Regions from separate parts of the Streptomyces sp. NPDC056883 genome, predicted to be linked through region 2. Evidence: predicted binding sites of a transcription regulator. Region 2 holds the regulator's gene; the other holds the start of a gene.

Region 1 (3,403 bases), on a different contig from region 2:
GTCCAGCTCGCTCCCGGTGACCGCCGCCAGCCCGGTGCGGATCGCGGTGACCGGGCGCAGCGCATGGCCCGTCACCCACCAGGCCAGGGCCGCCGCGAAGACGATCAGCGGAGGCGCACCGGCCAGCAACCCGACCGCGACGGCCCGGTTGGCGTCGTCCACGTCGCCGAGCACGGTCGCGGCGTAGACGGTGTGCGCGTCGTGCGCCCCCGGCGGGCCGGGCGCGTCCACGGCGACCACCACGCGCCGCTGCGCGCCGGGGCGCGCGGGCGGCAGGACGCCCGACCGCATGTCCTCGCCGGGCGCGGGGCGCAACTCCGTGACCTCGGGAGTGTCCTTCAGGTCCCCGCTGGTGGCCACGACCGTCCCGGCGGCGTTCCGTACGAGGACCAGGTCGACCCCGTCCTCGGGCGCGGGCAGCCGGCCGGCGGCCGGGAGGCTCCCGGTGTCGTACTGGGCGGCCACCTTGCGGGCGGCGAGCTCGGTGCGGCCGGTGGTGTTCTCGATGAGGTTGGCGCGCAACAGGGTGTAGAGCCACAGCCCGCCGGCGGCCAGGACGGCGGCCATCGCGAGGGCGGCGGCCGCGGCGGCGCGTGCGCGGAGGCTCCCGAGGCGGCGGGGCCGACGCGGCCCCCGTCCCGGCTCAGCCACCGTCCGGGGCCATCCGGTAGCCGGTGCCGTGCACGGTGAGGATCGAGCGGCGGCCGAAGGGGGCGTCGATCTTCCGGCGGAGCGAGGAGACGTAGACCTCGACGATGTTCGGGTCGATGCCGTGCGGGCCGTCCCAGACCTCGTCGAGGATGTCCTGCTTGGCGACGGCCCGGCCGGGCTGCTCCATCAGGCAGCCCAGGACGCCGAGCTCGCGGGCGGTCAGCTCGATCTCGTGCGTGCCCCGGCGGCAGCGGCGGCCCTGGGCGTCGAGCACGAGGTCGCCGGCCTGGAGGACGGCGGGGCGGGCGGCGGCGGTGGCCGTGCGGCGGGTGAGTGCGCGGAGGCGGGCGGCGAGGACGACGAAGGAGAACGGTTTCGTCAGGTAGTCGTCCGCGCCCGAGTCCAGCCCCTCGGCCTCGTCGTACTCGCCGTCCTTGGCGGTCAGCATCAGCACGGGGGTGGCGACGCCGTGGGACCGCATCCGGGTGCAGATCTCGTAGCCCGAGAGGCCCGGGAGCATCAGGTCGAGGAGCACCACGTCGTACGGGCCTCCGGTGAGGGCCAGGTCCAGGCCGCGGTGGCCGTCGTGGGCGAGATCGACCCAGTGGCCGTCGGCGGAGAGGCCGCGCCGCAGTGAATCGGCGAGGCTGACTTCGTCTTCGACGACCAGGATCCGCATCCCCCAAGCCTCACATACCGGGCGCCGCACCTTCTTGACGCGCCACTCGCGCGGCTCGCCCCTGGCGGGCCTCCCCGGCTTCGCGCCGCTGCGCCGCCCTCCGTCCGACGGTGGCCGAGCGGGGCTGCCGCCCCGGGCCCGGTGGGCGGGTGCGGCCGGCTGGGCCCTGCGGGGCGAAGTCCCCTACCCGCCCTTCCACCGTTCCCCGGGCGCTGCTCGGACCCGCGCCTCAAACGCCGGCGGGGCTGGGGATGCCCCCGGCCGGGAGGGCTACCGGGCTGCGCCCGGCCCCCCCCTGGGGCTCCGCCCCAGACCCCGCGCCTCAAACGCCGGCGAGGCTGGATTTTCCGACCCCGGTCCTCAAACACCGGCGAGGCTGGATTTTCCGACCCCGGTCCTCAAACGCCGGACGGCTGAAATGGCTGCGCCGGATCGTCGCCCGGCCGGGGTCGGAGGGCTGCGGCGAGGGTCGGGGACGGGGACGGGGTGGGGTGTTGGCCTGGACGTAGAGCGTGATTTGTGGCGCGAGAACATGCCGCGCCCTGTCGGAGTAGAGCAGGGGGCGCCTAAATCATGCAGTCCAGGCCAACACCCCACCCCGGCCCCGGCACCGACCCACCCGCCGCAGCCCACCCGACACCAGGCCAACCCCAGCCCCGCCGGCGTTTGAGGCGCAACGGCGCCGCGCGCGAGGCGCCCCCGGCCGCGAAACCAGCGGCGCGTATTGGCACTCCGCTTGACCGAGTGCTAATCCCCGGAATAGTCTCGCGTCTGGCACTCGCCCCCGGTGAGTGCCAACCCTGCGACAGTGGATCCGGCACCCGCGACGACGGATCGACAAGGTCGCCACCCAGACAGTTAACTCCGGATCTCCGAAGCGGAAGGTCAGATCGTGACGACCACCAGCTCCAAGGTTGCCATCAAGCCGCTCGAGGACCGCATTGTGGTCCAGCCGCTCGACGCCGAGCAGACCACGGCCTCTGGCCTGGTCATCCCGGACACCGCGAAGGAGAAGCCCCAGGAGGGCGTCGTCCTCGCGGTGGGCCCGGGTCGCTTCGAGGACGGCCAGCGTCTCCCGCTGGACGTCACCGTCGGCGACGTCGTCCTGTACTCGAAGTACGGCGGCACCGAGGTGAAGTACAACGGCGAGGAGTACCTCGTCCTCTCGGCCCGCGACGTGCTCGCGATCGTCGAGAAGTAATCACTTCTCCAGTTTTGCTTTGAGCTACGCCCCTGGTCACCCCTGCTGATGCCGGGCGGCGAGGGGCGTAGTTCGTGTCTGACAGGCGGTCGCGGTGAGCGGCCGGGGATAGCAACGAGAGGGCTGAACCGCTCCCATGCCGAAGATTCTCAAGTTTGACGAGGACGCCCGTCGCGCCCTTGAGCGTGGCGTCAACAAGCTTGCCGACACCGTGAAGGTGACGATCGGTCCCAAGGGCCGCAACGTCGTCATCGACAAGAAGTTCGGCGCTCCCACCATCACGAACGACGGTGTCACCATCGCGCGTGAGGTCGAGCTCGACGACCCGTACGAGAACCTTGGCGCGCAGCTCGTCAAGGAGGTCGCGACCAAGACCAACGACGTCGCGGGTGACGGCACCACCACCGCCACCGTCCTGGCGCAGGCGCTGGTCCGCGAGGGTCTGCGCAACGTTGCCGCGGGTGCTTCCCCGGCCGCCCTGAAGAAGGGCATCGACGCCGCGGTCAAGGCCGTCTCCGACGAGCTCCTCGCGACCGCCCGTCCGATCGAGGACAAGTCCGACATCGCCGCCGTGGCCGCGCTCTCCGCGCAGGACCAGCAGGTCGGTGACCTCATCGCCGAGGCGATGGACAAGGTCGGCAAGGACGGTGTCATCACCGTCGAGGAGTCCAACGCCTTCGGCCTGGAGCTCGAGTTCACCGAGGGCATGGCCTTCGACAAGGGCTACCTGTCCCCGTACATGGTCTCCGACCAGGAGCGTATGGAGGCCATCCTCGATGACCCGTACATCCTGATCAACCAGGGCAAGATCTCCTCCATCCAGGACCTCCTGCCGCTGCTCGAGAAGGTCATCCAGGCCGGCGCCTCCAAGC
Region 2 (3,403 bases):
GTGACCGTGCAGTGCAGGTCGTCCCCGCGCCGCTGGAACGTCGGGTGCGGCAGCTCGTGGATCTCCACGTACAGGTCGCCGGCGGGGCCGCCGCCGGGGCCGACCTCGCCCTCGCCCGCGAGCTGGATCCGGGTGCCGTTCTCGACGCCGGCCGGGATCTTGACGGTGAGGCTGCGGCGGGAGCGGACCCGGCCGTCGCCCGCGCACTCGGGGCACGGGGTCGGGACCACGGTGCCGAAGCCCTGGCACTGCGGGCAGGGCCGCGAGGTCATGACCTGGCCCAGGAAGGACCGGGTGACCTGCGAGACCTCACCGCGGCCGCGGCACATGTCACACGTCTGCGCCGAGGTGCCGGGGGCGGCACCCTCGCCGGAACAGGTGGTGCAGACGACGGCCGTGTCGACCTGGATGTCCTTGGTCGTGCCGAAGGCCGCCTCGTCCAGTTCCAGGTCGAGGCGGATCATGGCGTCCTGGCCGCGGCGGGTCCGCGAGCGCGGTCCGCGCTGCGAGGACTGGCCGAAGAAGGCGTCCATGATGTCGGAGAAGTTGCCGAAGCCGCCCGCTCCGAAGCCGCCGGCTCCGCCGCCGCCCGAGGAGGACAGCGGGTCGCCGCCGAGGTCGAAGACCTGCTTCTTCTGCGGGTCCGAGAGGACCTCGTAGGCGGCGTTGATCTCCTTGAAACGCTCTTGCGTCTTGGGATCGGGGTTCACATCCGGGTGCAGCTCGCGGGCGAGCCGCCGGAATGCCTTCTTGATCTCGTCCTGCGATGCGTCGCGGCGCACGCCGAGAACGGCGTAGTAGTCCGTGGCCACTTACGACTCCGCCAGGATCTGTCCGACGTAACGTGCCACTGCGCGTACCGCTCCCATCGTTCCGGGGTAGTCCATGCGGGTCGGTCCGACCACGCCGAGTTTGGCGACTGCTTCGCCGCCCGAACCGTAGCCGACCGAGACGACGGACGTGGAGTTCAGTCCCTCGTAGGCGTTCTCATGCCCGATCTTTACGGCCATTCCCGACTCACTGGCCTCGCCCAGCAGCTTGAGGAGCACGACCTGCTCCTCCAGCGCTTCGAGCACCGGCCTGATCGTCAGGGGAAAATCGTGTCCGAAGCGGGTGAGGTTGGCGGTGCCGCCGATCATCAGCCGCTCCTCCGCCTCCTCGACCAGCGTTTCGAGAAGGGTGTCGAGGACGGCTCGCACCGTCACCCGGTCCTCGTTCTCGAAGGACTCCGGAAGGTCCTTCACCAGCGGCGGCACGTCGGTGAACCGGCGGCCGACGACACGGCTGTTGAGGCGGGCCCGCAGGTCCGCGAGCGAGGCCTCCCCGAAGGGGGCCTGGCAGTCGACGAGCCGCTGCTCGACCCGGCCGGTGTCCGTGATGAGGACGAGCATCAGGCGGGCCGGGGCCAGCGAGAGCAGCTCGACGTGCCGGACGGTGGAGCGGGTGAGCGACGGGTACTGGACGACGGCGACCTGCCGGGTGAGCTGCGCGAGCAGCCGCACCGTACGGCCGACGACGTCGTCGAGGTCCACGGCCCCGTCGAGGAAGTTCTGGATGGCCCGGCGCTCGGGCGTCGACAGCGGTTTGACCCCCGCCAGCTTGTCGACGAAGAGGCGGTAGCCCTTGTCGGTGGGGATCCGGCCGGCGCTGGTGTGGGGCTGGGCGATGTAGCCCTCGTCCTCCAGCACGGCCATGTCGTTGCGCACGGTGGCGGGCGAGACGCCGAGCCGGTGCCGCTCGGTGAGCGCCTTGGAGCCGACCGGCTCCTCCGTCCCGACGTAGTCCTGGACGATGGCGCGCAGCACTTCGAGTCTGCGTTCGCTGAGCATCGCGCACACCTCCATCGTTTCCGTCGTCCGTTGCTTCGACCGACTCGGTCTGTTGGCACTCTGAGCGTTCGAGTGCCAGAGATCCCCCGGTCAGTGTACGGCGGGGTGGTACACCCCTAGCAAGGGCGGCCCGCCAAGGTAGCGTCGCGGCATGGACGTGCGTTGGGAAGAGGCGGGCTGGGAACGGCTCACCGAACGGGCCGGCCGGCGACGCCTGCCGGTGTGGGACTGCACCGTGGGACTGGTGGTGGGCGAGGATTCCGCCCTTCTGATCGACCCCGGGTCCTCCCTGCGCGAAGGGGCGCTGGTGCGCACCGAAGCGGAGTGGCTGGCGGGCCGGCGCGTGACCCATCTCGCATTCACACACGGACATTTCGACCACGTGTTGGGCGGTGCGGCGTTCGCGGGGGCCGAGGTCTACGGTCCGGTCGGGCTGGACGCCCTGCTCTCCGTGAGCCGGGACGAGCTGCGGGCGGACGCGGTCCGGCACGGCCTGGCGGCGGCCGAGGCGGCCGAGGCGGCGGATCTGCTGGTGCTCCCCCGGCACCTGGTGTCGGGCGAGTGGACGCTCGACCTGGGCGGGGTGCAGGTGCTGCTGGCGAACGTGGGCCCGGGGCACACCCGGTACGATCTGGCCGCCTTCGTGCCCGGTGAGCGCGAGGTGGTCTTCTGCGGGGACCTGGTCGAGGAATCGGGCGAGCCGCAGGCGGGTCCGGACGCGGTGCCGCGGCAGTGGCCGGCGGCCCTGGACCGGCTCCTCGCCCTGGGCGGGGACGACGCTCTGTACGTACCGGGTCACGGAGCGGTGGTCGACGCGGCCTTCGTACGTGCCCAACGCGACACACTGGCGGCCCGTTTCGGCGTGTCGGACACCTGAGACGGCCCGCTCTCCTACCCTCGGCCGGATGCGTGAGTACTCCCCCGACCTGACCCCGCAGTGGAAGCGCGCCAAGCCCGTGCCGGAGGTGCCGGCCGATCCCGATCTGGTGGTCGAGGTGGCGGGTACGGACTTCTGCGGCGCGGTGGTGGCCTGCGAGGCGGGCACGGTCACCCTGGAGGACCGCTTCGGCAAGCGCCGCGTCTTCCCCCTCGAACCCCGCGGTTTCCTCCTGGACGGCGCGGTGGTGACCCTGACCCGCCCGGCGCGGGGGCCGGCCGCCCCGGCCCGTACGGCCTCGGGCTCCCTCGCCGTCCCCGGGGCCCGGGCACGGGTGGCCCGGGCGGGCCGGATCTACGTGGAGGGCCGCCACGACGCCGAACTCGTCGAACGGGTGTGGGGCGACGACCTGCGCATCGAGGGCGTCGTGGTGGAGTACCTGGAGGGCATCGACGACCTCCCGTCGGTGGTCGCGGACTTCGCCCCCGCCGCCGACGCCCGGCTGGGCATCCTGGTGGACCACCTGGTCCCGGGCTCCAAGGAGTCCCGCATCGCCGCCTCGGTGACCTCCCCGCACGTCCTGATCGTGGGCCACCCGTACGTGGACGTCTGGCAGGCGGTGAAGCCCTCGGCCCTGGGCATCCGCGCCTGGCCGGTGATCCCGCCCGGCCAGGACTGGAAGACGGGCATCTGCCGT

What was found. The regulator HrcA, encoded in region 2, represses chaperone genes, less so after heat shock. The targets are predictions, from matches to a motif close to TTNGCACTCNGNNNNNCNGAGTGCNAA.
Region 1: a site for HrcA is predicted at 2,055-2,081, ahead of groES (co-chaperone GroES). Genes of this name have one in related genera too.

What each region holds. Positions count from the first base shown of each region.
Region 1 is NZ_JBHUBS010000005.1:158,637-162,039, reverse strand. It holds gene ACFRU2_RS15315 (sensor histidine kinase) at 1-651, opposite strand, end outside; gene ACFRU2_RS15310 (response regulator transcription factor) at 644-1,330, opposite strand; gene groES (co-chaperone GroES) at 2,223-2,531, shown strand; gene groL (chaperonin GroEL) at 2,668-3,403, shown strand, end outside.
Region 2 is NZ_JBHUBS010000004.1:136,788-140,190, reverse strand. It holds gene dnaJ (molecular chaperone DnaJ) at 1-812, opposite strand, end outside; gene hrcA (heat-inducible transcriptional repressor HrcA) at 813-1,829, opposite strand; gene ACFRU2_RS12465 (MBL fold metallo-hydrolase) at 1,981-2,706, shown strand; gene ACFRU2_RS12460 (DUF3097 domain-containing protein) at 2,735-3,403, shown strand, end outside.